3 regions of the Methylosinus sp. genome follow, and region 1 is predicted to be linked to each of the others. Evidence: predicted binding sites of a transcription regulator. Region 1 holds the regulator's gene; each other region holds the start of a gene.
The links. The regulator PhoB, encoded in region 1, activates phosphate uptake and scavenging genes when phosphate is short. The targets are predictions, from matches to a motif close to TGTCATNNANCTGTCAT.
Positions count from the first base shown of each region.

Region 2: the regulator PhoB is predicted to act here: its motif matches at 1,772-1,788, upstream of VIF40_RS11275 (DUF2794 domain-containing protein).
Region 3: the regulator PhoB is predicted to act here: its motif matches at 3,966-3,982, upstream of pstS (phosphate ABC transporter substrate-binding protein PstS).

Region 1 is NZ_DATBQF010000068.1:37,920-43,731, forward strand. Features, by position in the region: gene VIF40_RS17315 (DUF3772 domain-containing protein) at 1-152, shown strand, start outside; gene VIF40_RS17320 (CAP domain-containing protein) at 203-715, shown strand; gene VIF40_RS17325 (hypothetical protein) at 743-982, opposite strand; gene VIF40_RS17330 (hypothetical protein) at 1,121-2,176, shown strand; gene phoB (phosphate regulon transcriptional regulator PhoB) at 2,372-3,115, opposite strand; gene phoU (phosphate signaling complex protein PhoU) at 3,112-3,837, opposite strand; gene pstB (phosphate ABC transporter ATP-binding protein PstB) at 3,867-4,652, opposite strand; gene pstA (phosphate ABC transporter permease PstA) at 4,649-5,488, opposite strand; gene pstC (phosphate ABC transporter permease subunit PstC) at 5,492-5,812, opposite strand, start outside.
Region 2 is NZ_DATBQF010000040.1:32,134-37,945, forward strand. Features, by position in the region: gene htpG (molecular chaperone HtpG) at 1-1,330, opposite strand, end outside; gene VIF40_RS11275 (DUF2794 domain-containing protein) at 1,837-2,271, shown strand; gene VIF40_RS11280 (Bax inhibitor-1/YccA family protein) at 2,335-3,108, opposite strand; gene VIF40_RS11285 (hypothetical protein) at 3,503-4,153, shown strand; gene VIF40_RS11290 (lytic murein transglycosylase) at 4,164-5,003, opposite strand; gene VIF40_RS11295 (YifB family Mg chelatase-like AAA ATPase) at 5,293-5,812, shown strand, end outside.
Region 3 is NZ_DATBQF010000005.1:1,052-6,863, reverse strand. Features, by position in the region: gene VIF40_RS00650 (DNA polymerase Y family protein) at 1-1,381, shown strand, start outside; gene VIF40_RS00645 (lysylphosphatidylglycerol synthase domain-containing protein) at 1,557-2,759, shown strand; gene VIF40_RS00640 (ATP-binding protein) at 2,857-3,915, shown strand; gene pstS (phosphate ABC transporter substrate-binding protein PstS) at 4,074-5,120, shown strand; gene pstC (phosphate ABC transporter permease subunit PstC) at 5,302-5,812, shown strand, end outside.

The DNA.
Region 1 (5,812 bases):
TTCGCCGCTTCGCCGAGGCCGGCCTCAAAATTTCGCCGCCGGCGCCGGCGCCCGCCGTGGTGCAGATCATGGGCCTCGAGCCGGTGGCCCCGTCGTCGCCCCGCATCGTCGAGCCCGGGCGCGAGCGGGACTATGCGGTCGCCGGCGAATGAGTGTAGAAGGCGCGCGCAAACCGCTTCACTCGGCTCAATGGCGACGGCGCATGTCTCCTTTCCTTCGTATCGTCGCGCCGGCCGCGGCGCTGCTCGCGCTCTTTTCCTGCTCCGACGGCGGCCGCCTGCCGAAGGAGCCGGAGCAGCCGAGCTTCTATCGCTCGCTCGCCGCGCCCGGCGCGCGCGTCGACGCGGAGGCGGCGCGCGATATGATCTCGCTCTATCGCGGCAATAACGGCCTTTCGGCGCTGGCGCTGGACGAATCGCTGCGCGAGGCCGCGCAAGCGCAGGCCAATGCGATGGCGTCCGCCAATTCGCTGAGTCACGAGGTGCGCGGAACGCTGGACATGCGCCTCACCGCGCGCGGAATGCGCAGCGTCAGCGCGGCGGAGAATGTCTCGGCCGGCTATCACACGCTCGCCGAGGCGTTTTCGGGATGGCGGCAGTCGCCGCCGCACAATAAGAATTTGCTGATGAAGAAAGCGAGGCGCATGGGGCTCGCGACGGCCTATGCGCCCAATACGAAATACAAGGTCTATTGGGCGCTGATTCTGGCGGACTGACCACGCGCGTTCCCGCGCGCTTCGCCTTCAGCGCGTGAGCCGATCATGCCGAGGCCGCGTCACGCGCGGCCGCCGCTGGTCGCCCCGGCCGCTCGGCGCTTTGGTCGCCGCGTCCTTCGCCGCCGCGCTCTCCTTCGCCGCGTCCGCTGCGTCCTCCTGCCTCACGTAACGCACGCCGAGAAAGAAAAGGATCTGCGCTCCGCCGACGAGGGGCGGCGCTGCGGCCGCTGGTCTCGCCTTCGAGGAGAAGGCTATGATTTCGCCCATTTCATCGCCCCCGCAATGAAGCACGTAATTCGCGCGATTGGTCGATGCGGCGATTAGGGGCCGCCGAGGGTTAATGTTGCGTCAATGTCCGCGCGCTAAAATCGCTGATCGAGTATTAAAGTTGCGATTGGTGCGTAAATGCCACGAGTCGAAAGCGAACGGCGAAAGGCCGAGGCGGTTCTGTTCCGCGAGATCGTCGACCAGTTCGTCGCGCGTCCGCTGCATCCGGCGGCCGATGTCGAGCAGTTCGAGACGCTCGCCAGCGGCTTCATCGAGATGCTCGACGCCGATGTCGTCGCCGAGCGGGCGATCGAATTGTGCCGCCATCCCGACACGCCGCCCGGCGTCGTCGCGCAGCTGCTGGACAAGGGTGGGCGCGCCTCGCGCATCGCCTTCGAGTTTGCGCCGGCGATTCACGCCGGGCTCGCCCGCGCGCTCGCCGAGCACGGGCCGGCCGAGCTCGCCGTCGCCATCGCCCGCCGCGCCTCGCTCGACCGCAAGATCGTCGGGAGCCTCGCCTCGCGCGGCGAGAGCGAGGTGCTCTGCGCGCTCGCGGCCAATCGGCGGCTCCATATCGATCAGGCGGCGCGGCGCTCGCTGCTGCAGGCGGCGCGCGACGATCAGCGGCTCGCCCGCATATTGCTGGACCGCGTCGATCTTGCGTTCGACCCGGAGGCGCTGTTCCTCGCCGCCGATGCGGGCGAGCGCTCGCGCATTCTGCTGGAGGCGGCGACGCGGGCGCTGGTCGCCAATGGGCCGGAGCATGTCGCGCGGCCGTCTCCGGCGCTCGCCGAAGAGATCGACGCCTGCGCCATCGCCCGCGATCTCGAGGGGCTGGCCGAGGCGCTCGCCGAAGCGCTCGACTGCCGCAAATCGCGCGCGCGCGCCATTCTCATGGACCGTGGCGGGGAGGCGCTGGCGCTCGCCCTGGTCGCGCTCGCCGTCGGCGAGGACACTGCGATCCGTATTTTCCTGGGCGCCGAACGCGACGCGCCGGATGTGGAGCGCATTCGCTCGCTGGTCGCGCTGATGCGCTCGTCGCCGCCGCGCGCTGCGCAGCGGCTCGTCGCCGCGATGACCGGATCGTTGCGTCAGGAGAAGGAGCGCGCCGCGGCCGCCGCCGCGCGTCCCGGCGCCGCCGAGCAGAAGCGCAGGCGCAAGCCCAAGAGCCAGGCCGCCAAGGCCAAGGCGTAGCAGGAGGTGTGACGCCGCTCGAAAGGCTCGCGGTCCAGGGTCTGGCCCAGGGTCTGGCCCATTCGCGCGGCGCCCTCCCTCACGACGTGCGTGGAGCCGGGGAGGGTGAGGGAGGGCGCCGCGCTCGGGACTCGTCGAAGCCGATCATGAGATCGTTTCGCTGCGCTCGCTGTGACGAACAGCGAGTCGCAGGCGTCAATTGCGTCCGAAGGTCTCGTCGAAGGAATAGCCGGTGCCGCGCACGGTGCGGATCGGGTCCTTCTCGCGGCCGCGGATGATCGCCTTGCGCAGGCGCCCGACATGCACGTCGACGGTGCGCTCGTCGATCTCGGCCGAGAGCCCCCACACGCTGTCGAGCAATTGCGCGCGCGAGAAGACGCGGCCGGGCTTCTCCATCAGATATTCGAGCAGGCGGAATTCCGTCGGCCCGAGATGTATCTCGCGCCCGCCGCGCTTCACCCGGCGGGTCTCGCGGTCGAGGTCGATGTCGCCGGCGACGAGGCGCGTCGCCACGCGCTCCGGCCGCGCGCGGCGCAGCAGCGCATGAACGCGCGCCATCAGCTCCGGCGTCGAGAAGGGCTTCACCACATAATCGTCGGCGCCGACGGAGAGGCCGCGCACGCGCTCGTTCTCGTCGCCGCGCGCGGTGAGCATGATGATCGGCATGGTCCGCGTGTCGTCGCGAGCGCGCAGGCGGCGGCAAATCTCCAACCCGGACACGCCGGGCAGCATCCAGTCGAGAATGACGAGATCGGGAACGGATTCGGCGAGGCGGATTTCCGCCTCGTCGCCGCGCTCGACATGCTCGACCTGGAAGCCCTCGGATTCGAGATTATAGGCGAGCAGCAGAGCGAGCGCCGCCTCGTCCTCGACGACGAGAATGCGCGGCGCGCGGTCGTGCGGCGCATCGCGCGGCGTTGCGACGCGAATCTCGTTCATTGCGTGGGCTCATCCGTTTCCGTGCTGGCGGGGAGGCTCGGCGACCGTCCCTTCGGTCGGTCGGTCGGCATCGCCTCGCCAGTGACGAGATAGACGATCGTCTCGGCGACATTGGTGGTGTGATCGCCGATGCGCTCTATGTTCTTCGAGCAGAACAGGAGATGCGTGCAGAAGGAGATGTTGCGCGGGTCTTCCATCATGAAGGTCAGGAGGTCGCGGAACACCGAATCTTCCAGCGCATCGAGCTCGCTGTCATTGGTCCAGACGGCGCGGGCGCGCTCGACATCGCGCTGGGCGTAGGCGTCGAGCACGTCCTTCAATTGCATGGCGGCGACTTCCGCCATGGTCTTCAGCCCGATGACGGCGCGCGGCACACGCGCCTCGGAGAGGATTTTCACCGTGCGCTTGGCGATGCTCTTGGCGAGATCGCCGACGCGCTCGAGATCGGCGGCGATGCGCATCGCGGCGATGCATTCGCGCAGATCGATGGCGAGCGGCTGGCGCCGCGCGATGGTGAGGATGGCGTTTTCCTCGATCTCCCGCTGCAGCGCGTCGAGGCGCTGGTCGGTGGCGACGACGCGATGGGCGAGCTCTATGTCGAAATTGGCGAGCGCATCCATGGCTTCGGCGAGCATTTTTTCGGCGATGCCTCCCATCTCGGCGATTCGGCGGCCGAGCACTTCGAGGTCGCGGTCATAGGAGCTGACGATATGTTCGCTCATGTCTCATATTCCTCGTGCGCGTGTCGCGCTCAGCCGAAGCGGCCGGTGATATAATCCTGCGTCTTTTTGTTCTGCGGCGCGGTGAACAGATTGTTCGTCTCGCCGAATTCGACGAGATCGCCGAGATACATGAAGGCGGTGAAATCGGAGACGCGCGCCGCCTGCTGCATGTTGTGCGTGACGATGGCGATCGTGTAGCGCTCCGACAATTCGTCGATGAGCTCCTCGATCTTCGCCGTCGAGATGGGGTCCAGCGCCGAGCAGGGCTCGTCGAACAGAATCACCTCCGGTTGAATGGCGACGGTGCGGGCGATGCACAGGCGCTGCTGCTGGCCGCCCGAGAGGCCGAGGCCGCTCGAATTCAGCTTGTCGCGCACCTCGTCCCACAGCGCGGCGCCGCGCAGCGCCGCCTCGACGCGCCCGTCCAGCTCGCTGCGCGAGAGCTTCTCGTAGAGGCGAATGCCGAAGGCGATATTGTCGTAGATCGACATCGGGAAGGGCGTCGGCTTCTGAAACACCATGCCGACGCGCGAGCGCAGCAGGTTGAGGTCTATGCGCGGGTCGAGGATGTTCTCGCCGTCGAGCAGCACCTCGCCCTCGGCGCGCTGCCGCGGATAGAGGTCGTACATGCGGTTCAAGATGCGCAGCAGAGTCGATTTGCCGCAGCCCGACGGGCCGATGAAGGCGGTCACCTTATTGGTGTAGAGCGGCAGCGAGATCGATTTCAGCGCGCGCGACTGGCCGTAATAAAAGTCCAGATCGCGAACCGAGACCTTGGTTGGAATAGTGGCTTCGACAACCGGCATGGCGGTCATTGGTGTTTTCCCTGGCTGCTGAGCGCACGCGCGGTGATGGAGAGCAGAAGGACGGCGATGGTGACGAGCAGAGCGCCGGTCCAGGCGAGCTGCTGCCAATCCTTGTAGGGCGAGAGCGCGAATTGGAAGATGACGACGGGCAGGCTGGAGACCGGCGCGTTGAGATCCGTGCTCCAGAACTGATTGTTCAGCGAGGTGAAGAGCAATGGCGCCGTCTCGCCGGAGACGCGCGCTATGGCCAGCAGCACGCCGGTGACGATGCCCGATTTCGCCGCACGATAGGCGACGCGCAGCAGCATATGCGAGCGCGGCAGGCCGAGCGCCGCCGCCGCCTCGCGCAGCGGGCTCGGCACCAGCAGCAGCATGTCCTCCGTGGTGCGCACCACCACGGGCACCACCAGCACGGCGAGCGCCAGAGCGCCGGCGATGCCGGAGAAATGCCCGACCTGCGCCACCACCACCGTATAGACGAACAGTCCGATGACGATGGACGGCGCGCTGAGCAGAATGTCGTTGATGAAGCGCACGACCATGCTGAGCTTCGAATAGCGGCCATATTCGGCCATATAGGTGCCGGCGAGCATTCCGAGCGGCGTGCCGAGCAGCACGCCGATCGTCGTCATCACCAGCGATCCGGCGATGGCGTTGAGCAGGCCGCCGGTGGAGCCCGGCGGCGGCGTCATCTCGGTGAAGACGGCCGGCGTGAGGCCGCGCGCGCCCTCATAGATCAGCGCGCCGAGGATCAGCACCAGCCAGGCGAGGCCGAAGACGGTGCCGGCCCAGCACAGCGTCGTGGCGAGAGCGTTGGTGCGGCGGCGGGAGGCGGAGATGGACAAGGGTCAGGCTCCCGATTTCTGCTCGATGCGCATCAGCATGAAGCGCGCCGCCGCCAGCACGAAGAAGGTGATGACGAAGAGGATGAGGCCGAGCTCGATCAGCGCGGAGGTGTAGAGATCGCCGACCGCCTCGGTGAATTCATTGGCGATCGTCGCGGAGATCGTCGTGCCGGGCGCGAGCAGCGAGCTCGACACCCGATGCGCGTTGCCGATGACGAAGGTGACGGCCATCGTCTCGCCGAGCGCGCGGCCGAGGCCGAGCATCACGCCGCCGATGACGCCGACGCGCGTATAGGGAATCACGACGTAGCGCATGACTTCCCA
Region 2 (5,812 bases), on a different contig from region 1:
GCGCTATGGCGAAAATCTCGTCGCGACGCACCGGATCGTCATGCAGCCCCTCCTTGAGGACCGCGCCGAAATTCTTCCATACGGCGGCGAATTTCTCAGAATCATTGGCCGCGAGATCGGCGAGCTCCTTGAGCACGCGCGTTCCGATCGCCTTGCGGATCGCGGCGAGGATCGGATTGGTCTGCACCATCTCGCGCGAGACATTGAGCGGCAGATCGGCGCTGTCGACGACGATGCGCATGAAGCGCAGCCAGGGCGGCAGCACATCGGCCTCGCGCGAGATCAGCACGCGGCGCACATAGAGCTTGGAGCGGCTCTTGCGCTGCGGATCGAAGAGATCATAGGGCCGCGAGCCGGGCACGAAGGCGAGCACCGTATATTCGGTGCGTCCCTCGGCGCGCCAATGAATGGTGAGCGCCGGCTCGTCGAACTGGCCGGAGATCTGCTGATAGAAATCCGTATAGTCCTGCTCGCTCACCTCGGATTTGGACCTGGTCCACAGCGCCGAGCCGTCGGTGAGGCGGCGCGGCTCCTTGCCCTGCTCCTCGACGAGGTCGATCGGTATGGCGATGGCGCCCGAATGCTCGCGCAAGATCTGCTCGATGCGATAGGGCTCGAGGAATTCGTCCGATTCGGAATTGAGATGCAGAGTGACGCGCGTGCCGACGGCGGGCGCGGCGTCCAGCGCCAGCGGCGCGATCTGGAACGAGCCCTTGCCTTCCGAGGTCCACAGAAAGGCTTCGGACGAACCCGCGCGGCGCGTCGCCACCTCGATATGATCGGCGACCATGAAGGCGGAATAGAAGCCGATGCCGAAACGTCCGATGAGCGAGCCGCCGAGGTCGGCGACGCTCTTATCGGCGCCTCCCTTGTCGGAGCTCGCCTGCTCGGCGCCGCGCTTCGCCGAAAGATCGTCGAGAAAGGCGCGCGTGCCGGAGCTCGCTATGGTGCCGAGCGCGGCGACGAGATCGTCGCGCGACATGCCGACGCCATTATCGGTGACGCTCAGCGTGCGGGCGTCCTTGTCGACCGCGATGGTGACGAGCGGCGCGCCGGCCTCGGCCGCCAGCGCTTCGTTCGCCACCGCCTCGAAGCGCAGCTTCTCTATGGCGTCCGCCGCATTGGACACCAGCTCGCGCAGGAAAATGTCGCGCTCCGAATAGACCGAATGCGTCATGAGCTCGAGAAGCCGCGCGACATCGGCCTGGAAGCCGTAATCGCTGCGCTCGGCAGCGTCGATCGTATTTGTTTCGGCGTGATCGTTCACGGGCGTCGTCTCCGCTTTTCTATCGGCTCCGCCGCGCGCGCCGCTTCCCGCAAATGGAAGCATGGCCGACGGCGCGCGGGCGCTTCCGGGATATAGCGATCGTCATTGATCGGCAATGGCGCCCGTCGAGCCGCCTCGAGCGGGGCGCGAGAGCTGATATCGGAGATTGTCGGCAAGGTTGCAAGACCGCCGCGACACGTCGCCATACGCGACAGGCAAAAAAAGCGCGACAGGCAAAAAGCGCGACGTGCAAAAAGCGCATTGCAAAAACAAGACGGGCCGCCCGAGCGTCGCCCGGCCGGCCCGTCCATCGCCACGAACTCACGCTGCTCGAAAAGCGCCCTTCCGGGGGGCTGGGGGGCTGACGAAATCCGGAAAAACCACTTCCCGAGCCTGTCGAGGCAATACGCTAGATATTGGTCGCCTCCTTTGTCGGACAAGGGGCTCGATATTGGCGAAAATGTGAAATTTGACCTTCCTCCGCCGCGCCGATCGTCGCCAGAATGTCATCTATGTCTTGCCCTCGCGCCATTGCCGCGCGATCATGCCTGACGAGATGGGGAAACGGCATGAGCGAGACGGAGACGACCGATCCCAGCCGGCGGCGCGGCCCGCTCGCCATCGTGGCAGGCCGCGCGACCAATGATCCGGACCGGGCCAGAACCGCGCCCGACACCAAGACCGCGCACGACAGCAGAACCGCCCCGCTCGTGTCCTTCGACCGGCGCGAATTGCGATTGCTGTTCGATCTCTACGGCTCGAAGGTCGCGGCCGGCGAATGGCGCGACTACGCCATCGACTTCTCCCCCGCGAAGGCGGTGTTCTCGGTCTATCGCCGCGCCAGCGAGGCGCCGCTCTATCGCATCGAGAAAAATCCCGAGCTCGCCCGCCGTCAGGGCGCCTTCTGCGTCGTCGCCTCCGGCGGCCTCGTGATGCGCCGCGGCCACGATCTCGCGCGCGTCGTCGCCGTGCTGCAGAAAAAGCTCGAATTGGTGCGCGATTAAAAAAAGGCCCCGCCGCAGCGGGGCCTTCGTTTCTTTCTCGTGTCGCCGAAGCGGCGTCGACGATCAGTCGTTGCGCTCGCCGAACAGATAGAGCAGCGACTGGAACATGTTGATGAAGTCGAGATAGAGCGACAGAGCGCCGAAGATGCTCTGCTTCGCCACCACCTCGTGGCCATAGCCGGCGCTCTGATAATAGCCGTCCTTGATCGACTGCGTGTCCCATGCGGTGAGGCCAGCGAAGATGAACACCGACAGGATCGACAAGGCGAACTGCATCGCGCTGCTCTGGAAGAACAGATTGACGAGGCTCGCGAGCACGAGGCCCCACAGGCCCATCACCAGGAAGGAGCCGAAGGCCGAGAGATCGCGCTTCGTCATATAGCCATAGAGGCTGAGGCCGCCGAAGGCCGCCGCGGTGATGAAGAACACCTTGGCGATGGAGGCGCCGGTGAACACGATCATGATCGACGACATCGACAGACCCATCACCGCCGAGAAGGCGAGGAACAGGTTGCGAGCCGTCGCCGCGGAGATACGATCGGCGCGGAAGCCGAGAAAGAACACGAACGCCAGCGGCGCGAGCATCACCGCCCATTTCAGCGGGCTCGTGTAGAGCATCTGGCCGAAGGGCGTGAGCGCGATCTGCCGGCCGCCTTCCTTGGCCACTGCGAGCATATGCGTGCCGAGCGCCACCGCGCCGGTGACGCCGAGACCGAGGACCATATAATTATAGACGCCCAGCATGTAGGCGCGCAGGCCCTGGTCGATCTCGGCCGTGCCGGCTCTAGAGACGCCGCCCCGATAGCCGAAGCTCGTGTTGCGGTCGAAATTGGACATAGCATCCTCTCGAAAAAGGCCGCGCGGCCCGGTCTATCCGGCCAATCGGCGCGGTCCCTGACGGCGAATATGGCGCGCCGAAAGCGGAAAAACAAGAGTCCGCGGGCCGAATCCGGCCGAGCCCGCGCCACGCCGAGCAACACTCGAGCAAAGGTCGCAGTATTGCATCGCGGCCACGCTCGAAAGCGACTCGGGGAGGCGAGAAAATCGAAGCCCGCTCCGGTTGAAAAATCGAAGCCCGCTCACGCTCTTGCCGCACCGACAGAATGCGCTAACATGCCGCATTGTCGCAGGCGGCGAGCGACCGGGTCGGCCGATCCGGCTCTCGCTTCGTCGTCGGAGCGAAGCGCCCACGGAACGAGGCCCGCAACACATGCTCCATGGGGGAATCATCATGTCCGACAGCGGTCTTGCCCCGTTCTGGCGGTCGATCGATGGGTTTCTGCGCTCTGCGATACGTTCCGCTCCGCCCGCTTTCCTCACCCTGCTGCTCATGCTTCTCGCCGCGGCGGCGCCCGCCACGGCCCACGGCCGGCTCGGCTCAGCCGAGGGGCGTTGCCGCCTCTTCGTCGGTCCCGACATCATGAATTTCACCGGCTATCTGCCGGACGCCTCGAAAAACGAGTTCTGCGAGGATATTCCAGCGACCGGCCACACGATCATCGCGCTCGACGCCGAGCAGGACGAGCTGCGCGACATGGCGGTCGAGATCAGGATCGTCAAGGATATCGGCGGCGAGGAGAGGGAGAACGCCGACCTCGATGCGGTGACCGTCGCCTATCGCGGCCCGCGCACCTATCCCACCGGCACCATCAATTTCGAGCACGACTTTCCGGATGCGGGCTATTTCGTCGGCATAGTGACGGTCACCGGCGACCATGGCGAGCGTTGGGTGTCGCGCTTCCCCTTCTCGGTGGGCAAGAGCTTCATGCGCACCCTGCCCTTATATCTGCTGATGGGCGCGGCCGTGGTCGCCATGTTCTTCATCTATCTGCGGCACCGGCCGATCCATCCGATGAAGGCGGGCGCCGAGCCCGCCGAATAGCGCGCGCCCGTCAGTCGCCCGCGCCTTTGATCTTGTCTGCGAGCAGGGCGATGGTCTTGGAATAGACCTTCGCCTTGTTCCATTCGAGCAGCGCCGGGAAATTCGGCTCGCCCTCGTCCCAGCCGGCGCCCGGCTTCCAGCCGTAGCCGTGCAGGAAATTGGCGGTGGAGGCGAGCACATCCGCCGTATTGTGGACGAGATCGCGCTTGCCGTCGCCGTCGAAATCGACGGCGAATTTCAGATAGGACGAGGGCATGAACTGCGTCTGGCCGATCTCGCCGGCCCAGGCGCCGCGCATTTGCGCGGGATCGAGATCGCCGCGCTCGACGATGCGCAGAGCGTCGAGCAGCTCGGCGCGGAATTTGTCCGCGCGGCGGCAATCATAGGCGAGCGTCGCCAAGGCGCGAATCGTCGGGAAATTGCCGAGATAGGAGCCGAAATCCGTCTCCAGCCCCCAGATCGCGACGAGCACCGGCCCCGGCACGCCATATTTCTGCTCGATGCGCTTGAACAGCGCCGCATGCTTCTGCAGCAGCGAGCGCCCCTTGCTCACGCGGAAGGAATTGGCCATGCGCGCCGAGAATTGCTCGAAGGTCTGGCGAAACACTTTCTGCCCGCGATCATGCGAGATCACCGAGCGGTCGTAGAACACGTCGCCGAGCGCCGAATCGATCGCCGGCTTCGAGACACCCGCCGCCGCGGCCTCGCGCCGGAAGCCGTCGAGCCAGCTCTCGAACCCCTCGCCATTGCGCCCGCATTCGGCCGCCCGCGCGCCCGCCGGGCAGAGCCCCAGCGACAAGGCCAGTGCCGCGACGCCGAGCGCCGTCCTCATTCGATTGGTCTGAGACATCTCGCGCTTCCCATCTCTCGGACGAAGCCCGCTTTCGCTCTCGGACCAAGCCCGCTTTCGCGCTCTTCTGTCACGAGAGCGCGGCGGGGCCATGGCGCCGCTTTCGCAAATCTCGAAAATATCGGGCCTGAAATCCCGGCGCAGACTAGCTCCCGCCGGTTAGCGGGCCGTTGCCGAAGCGCGGCGAAATTTCGTTCTCATATTGTTCTTGCCGAGGCGGGGCGCCGCATCTACTATGGCGACGTCCGCGTTGGAGCGCTTTCTTTCTGCTCGGGGTCGGAGCTTTCGCATGGTGGTCAGGGTCTCGACGGTCGCCTTCGAGGGGATCGAAGCCAAGCCGGTCGACGTTCAGGTCCAGATCGCCAGCGGCAATGTGGTGTTCACTCTGGTCGGCCTCGGCGACAAGGCGGTCGCCGAATCGCGGGAGCGGGTGCGGGCGGCGCTCATCGCCTCCGGCCTCGCGCTGCCGGCCAAGCGCATCACCGTCAATCTCGCGCCGGCCGACATGCCCAAGGAGGGCAGCCATTACGATCTTCCGATCGCGCTCGGCGTGATGGCGGCGATCGGCGCCATCCCTTCGGACGCGCTGGACGGCTATACGGTGCTCGGCGAATTGGGGCTCGACGGCGCGATCGCGTCGGTCGCGGGCGTGCTGCCCGCCGCGGTCGCCGCCAATATGCGCGGCCATGGGCTCGTCTGCCCGCGCCAATGCGGTCCGGAGGCGGCCTGGGCGTCGAGCGACATGGAGGTGATCGCGCCGCGCTCGCTGCTCCAGCTGGTCAATCATCTGAAGGGAACGCAAGTTCTCG
Region 3 (5,812 bases), on a different contig from region 1:
CCCCGCCCTGCGGCTGGCCGAGGCCGACCCGCCGGCCGACGCCGAGCTGCTGGGGCGGATCGCCGATTGGTGCCGGCGCTTCACCCCGCTCGCCGCGACCGATCCACCGGATGGACTCCTCATGGATGTGACCGGCGCGGCGCATCTCTTCGGCGGCGAGGCCGCGCTGCTGACGGAGGTCGAGCGCCGCCTCGCCGCCCAGGGTTTCGCCGCGAGGGGGGCGATCGCGCCCGGCCCGGCGCTGGCGCGGGCGCTGGCCCGCTTCTCGCGGCTGCGCCATGTGGCGGAGGGGACGACGCAGACGGAGCTGGAGGCGATCGCCGCCCGCCTGCCCGTCGCCGCGCTCGAGCTCGACCCGGCGGCGCGCCACAGGCTCGATCGCGCCGGGCTGCGCAGCGTCGGCGATCTGCTCGCGCGGCCGCGCGCGCCGCTCGCAGCAAGGCTCGGGACAAAGGCCATGGCGCGGCTCGACGCCATCGCCGGCCGCAGTCGCGAGCCGATCTCGCCGCGCTTCGAGGCCCCGGATTTCATGGCCGAGCGCCGCTTTCCCGAGGGGCTCACGCGGCAAGAGGACATAGAGCGCACGCTGGACGGCCTCGCCCGCGAGCTGTGCCTGCTGCTCGAGCGCCATGGCGTCGGCGCGCGGGCGCTGGAGGCGGTCTTCTACCGCGTCGACGGCGCCGTCGCCCATATCGAGACGGGGACCAGCCGGCCGCTGCGCGACCCCGAGACGATCGCCCTGCTGCTGCGCGAGCGCCTCGCCGTTCTCGCCGAGGAGGGGCTGGACACCGGCTATGGCTATGATGTGCTGCGGCTCGGCGCCGCGCGCGTCGAGCGCTGCGATACGCCGCAGCAGCATTTCGAGGAGCGGCATCTCGGTCTCGCCGAGCGAAAGAGCGAAAGCGGCGGCGGCCTCGACGATCTCGTCGATCGGCTCGGCGCGCGGCTCGGCCCCCGCCGCGTGCTGCGAGTCTATCCGCAGGCGTCGCATCTTCCAGAGCTCGCCGTGGCGCTTCGGCCCGCCTCCGCCCCCGCGCCCGCGGCGATGGAAGCGGCCGCGCCGTCCCGCCATCTGCGTGAAAACGGCGCGCCTTCGCGCCCTTTGCGGCTGTTCGAGCAGCCGGAGCCGATCGAGGCGGTGGCGCTCACGCCCGACGGGCCGCCGCTGCGCTTTCGCTGGCGGCGGCTCCTACACGAGCTCGCCGCCTATGAAGGGCCGGAGCGCATCGCGCCGCAATGGTGGAGCGCGCCCGCGGACGCCGCGACCCGCGACTATTTCTACGTGGAGGATCGCGAGGGCCAGCGCTTCTGGCTGTTTCGCGAGGGACTCTTCGGCCGCGAGAGCGCGCCGCCGCGCTGGTTCGTGCATGGCTTGTTCTAATGGCTGTTGCGAGTCCGCGCGTCATCTTATCGTCACGCTCGGGGGCGAAACCGAACCATGCTCTCGCGGCGACGTTTTCTCGCGACGCCAGGATGAACGACGGGGGACGGCGGCCTGCGCCGGCGTCTCATCCGATCGCCCCCGGGGCGTGCGCAACAGGGAACTCGAAAATCCTATGAATGGACGCCGCGAGGCCCGTCGGTCGCCTTTGAACTCCGCCGCCCGACGTCGTATCGAAGAGGCATATTCCGCGCATTTTCGCAGACGCCTCGAGGAAAAAGAGAAATTGAAACGGCCAGACAGCGATCTCACCGAGACGGGCGCCGCAACGCCCGCCAACGCCGACGAAAGGCCGAACCCGGACCAGCGCGCCGCCGGCCTCGATTTCCTTTCGACGGCCCGCCGCATGATCGCGCCGAGCCTCGGCAAGGCGCTCGGCGGAATCGCCAGCCTCGCCGTCTTCGCGCTGGCGGGCTTCGCTCTGGCGAGCGCGATCTCGAGCGTCAAATTCTCCGACGTGCGCGGCGCCATCGCCGCGATGAGCGCCGAGCAGATTTTCGCCGCTCTGCTGCTCACCGCGCTCTCTTATGTCGCGCTCACCGGCTATGACGCGCTGGCGCTGCGCCAATTGCGGCTGCGCGTGCGCTATCGCATCGCCGCGCTCGCCTCCTTCGCGAGCTACGCCTTCTCCTTCAATCTCGGCTTTCCCGTCGTCACCGCGGCCGCGGTGCGCTATTGGATCTATGCGCGCGTCGGCGTGACCGCCGTGCAGGTCGCCAATGTCACCGTCATCGCGGGCGTGACCTTCTGGCTCGGCATGACCTCGGTCGTCGGCGTCGGCCTCATGGCGCGGGCCGGCGAGATCGGCGCGATCGACAAGCTCCCGGCCTTCGTCAATTTCGCGCTCGGCCTCATGATCTGCGCCGGCGTCGGCTATTACATCGTCTGGGTGTCGCTGCGCCCGCGCCGTGTGCGGCTGCGCGGGCATTTCTTCGAGCTGCCCGGCCTCGCGCCCACCATCGGCCAGACGCTGCTCGGCGTCGTCGATCTGTGCTGCGCGGCGGCCGCGCTCTATGCGATCTTGCCGCAGGATCCGAATCTCGACTTCGCCACTTTCGTCTCGGTCTATGTCTTCGCCTGCATACTCGGCGTCATCAGCCATGCGCCGGGCGGCATCGGCGTTTTCGAGGCGACGATGCTGAACGCGCTGCCCTCCCATTCGCAGGAGAGCCTGCTCGCCTCGCTGCTGCTGTTCCGCGTCATCTATTATTTTCTGCCCTTCATCCTCGCGCTCGCGCTTCTCGGGGCGGACGAAGGCTCGCGGCGCTGGAACAGCCTGCGCGAGACCATCGCGCGCATATTGGAGGCGCGCGAGTGAGCGCCTGCGCGACGGGCTGTCGGGTCGCCGCTCGTCGCTCGTGAACACAAGGCGGCTTCATCTCATTCCTCCAGGCGACACAGTGACGAGAGGACCAATGCCGGATCTGCGACGACGCTATCAGGGCGAAGCTCTGCTCGGCCTGGTCATCGACGCGCTGCCAGAAGCGGTCTTCGTCATCGATTCGGAGGCGCGCATCGTCGCCGCCAATCGCTCGGCGCGCTCGGTGCTGCCGTCCCTGCGCCCCAATGACCCGCTGGCGCGCAGCCTGCGCTCGCCCGATGTGCTCGACGCGCTGGACCGCGTGCTGCGCGGCGCCCAGCCGGAAAAGGTCATCTGGCTCGAGCGCCTGCCGGTGGAATGCTGGTTCGAGGTGCATATCGCGCCGCTGCGCCTCGAGGGCTATGAGAACGCCGCCGTGGTGAGCCTGCGCGACCTGACCGAATCGCGGCGCGTCGAGCGCATGCGCGTCGACTTCGTCGCCAACGCCAGCCATGAGCTGCGCACGCCGCTCGCCTCGCTGCTCGGCTTCGTCGAGACGCTGCTCGGCCCGGCCCATGACGACGCCAAGGCGCGCGACCGCTTCCTCACCATCATGCGCGACCAGGCGCAACGCATGTCGCGGCTCGTCGACGATCTGCTCTCGCTCTCGCGCATAGAGCAGCATCTGCATCTGCGTCCGGACACACCGGTCGATCTCGGCATTCTCGTCGCCCATATCGTCGACACGCTCGCGCCCATGGCGGAGGATGGCGGCATAGAGCTGAAGCTCGACATCGCCGAGCAGGTCGTCGCCCCCGGCGACCGCGACGAGCTCGCCCGCGTCGCCGAAAATCTCATCGAGAACGCCATCAAATACGGGGCCGGGCCGGTCGAGATCTCGCTCTCCCCGCTCGGCGCCTCCGCCGTCTTCTCGGTGCGCGACCACGGCCCCGGCATTCCGCCGGAACATCTGCCGCGCCTCACCGAGCGTTTCTATCGCGTCGACGCGGGCAAGAGCCGCGCCAAGGGCGGCACCGGCCTCGGCCTGGCCATCGTCAAGCATATCGTGGCTCGCCACCGCGGCCGGCTCGCCATAGATTCCGCGCCAGGGAAGGGCGCCACATTCCGGGTGTTTCTGCCTCTGATCGACCCAGAAAAAGCCGAAAGCCCCTGAGCCATCGCAAATTATCTCTGTATAATCCGATAGATGACTTGTCATGCGACAGTCATCCAACCGTCGTAAAACCCTCGTCGCGCGGCTCTAGGGTGCGCACCGCTGGGGCGCTGAACGCGCGCCGACACAGTGAACCTCGAGTTCGAAAGAGACCGAACATGATCTCCAAAGTTCTTCATCGAGTCGCACTGGCGACGAGCCTGGCCGTGGCGACGGCCGGCGCCGCCTTCGCGATCGATATCTCGGGCGCCGGCGCCACCTTCCCCTATCCGATCTACGCCAAATGGGCGGACAGCTATAAGAAAGAGACCGGCGCCGGTCTCAATTATCAGTCGATCGGCTCCGGCGGCGGCATCAAGCAGATCAAGGCCCGCACGGTCACCTTCGGCGCTTCCGACCAGCCGCTGAAGGCCGAAGAGCTGGAGGCCGCCGGCCTCACCCAATGGCCGCAGGTGATCGGCGGCATCGTGCCGGTCGTCAATCTGGACGGCGTCGCCTCCGGCGATCTCATCCTCGACGGCAAGACGCTCGGCGCCATCTTCCTCGGCGAGATCACGAAGTGGGACGACGCCGCGATCAAGAAGCTGAACCCGAAGTCCAAGCTGCCGTCGGCGGCGATCGCCGTCGTGCATCGTTCGGACGGATCGGGCACCACCTTCAACTTCACCAATTACCTGTCCAAGGTGAGCGCGGATTGGAAGTCCAAGGTCGGCGAGAACGCCTCGGTCGAATGGCCGGTGGGCATCGGCGCCAAGGGCAATGAAGGCGTCGCCAACAATGTCGCCAACACCAAGGGCGCGATCGGCTATGTCGAATATGCTTACGCCAAGCAGAACAAGATGACCTTCGTCAAGATGGTCAACAAGGACGGCAAGGTGGTCCCGCCGACAACCGAGAGCTTCCAGGCCGCCGCCGCCAACGCCGATTGGGCCAAGTCGCCGGGCTTTTACCAAATCCTGACGGACGAGCCGGGCGCGAAATCCTGGCCGATCACCGCCGCGACCTTCATCCTGTCGCCCAAGCAGCCGCAGGACGCCGCCTCGACGGCCGAGGCGCTAAAATTCTTTGGCTGGGCCTTCGCCAAGGGCGGCAAGGCGGCCGAGGAGCTGGATTACATCCCGCTGCCCGAGTCTCTCGTCGCGTTGATCAAAAAGAGCTGGGCCGCCAATCTGAAGGGCTCGGACGGCAAGCCGCTCGCCAATTGATTTTGGAGTCCGGCTTGGATCAAATGGATCGGTTTCCCTGGCGGCCGCGATGCGGCGACCGCCAGGCTTCCCTTTCCCGCAGGGCGAATGGCGTCGCGCGGCGGGGCTTTGCGTGGAAATGGCCTTGACCGAACAAACCTTCGAAGACCCCGGCGTCGACAACCTCGCCAAGGAAACACACGTGTCAGATATTGCGTTCATCGGCGCGGGAGCGAAGTCCGCGGAGATTGATCGACGCCAGACGCTCGGAAAGCTCGGCCTGTTCGACAGGCTCTTTCACAAATTGACGTTGTCCGCCGCCGTCCTCGTGCTGCTGCTTTTAGGCGGCGTGATTGTTTCGCTGATTCAGGGCTCCTTGCCGGCGATCCGCGCCTTCGGCTTTGGTTTTCTTGGTTCGCAATCCTGGAATCCCGTCACCGATAATTTCGGCGCCATGGCGCCGATTTACGGGACGGTGACCACATCGCTGATCGCCATGCTCGTGGCCGTTCCCGTGGGGCTTGGGGTCGCGGTGTTTCTGACCGAGCTGTGCCCGCCGCCGCTGCGCCGGCCGATCGGCATGGCGATCGAGCTGCTGGCCGGCATCCCTTCCATTATCTACGGCATTTGGGGCCTCTTCGTGCTCGCCCCGTTCCTGCAGCAATATGTTCAACCGGCGCTGATTTCGACCTTCGCCGACACGCCCGTGCTGT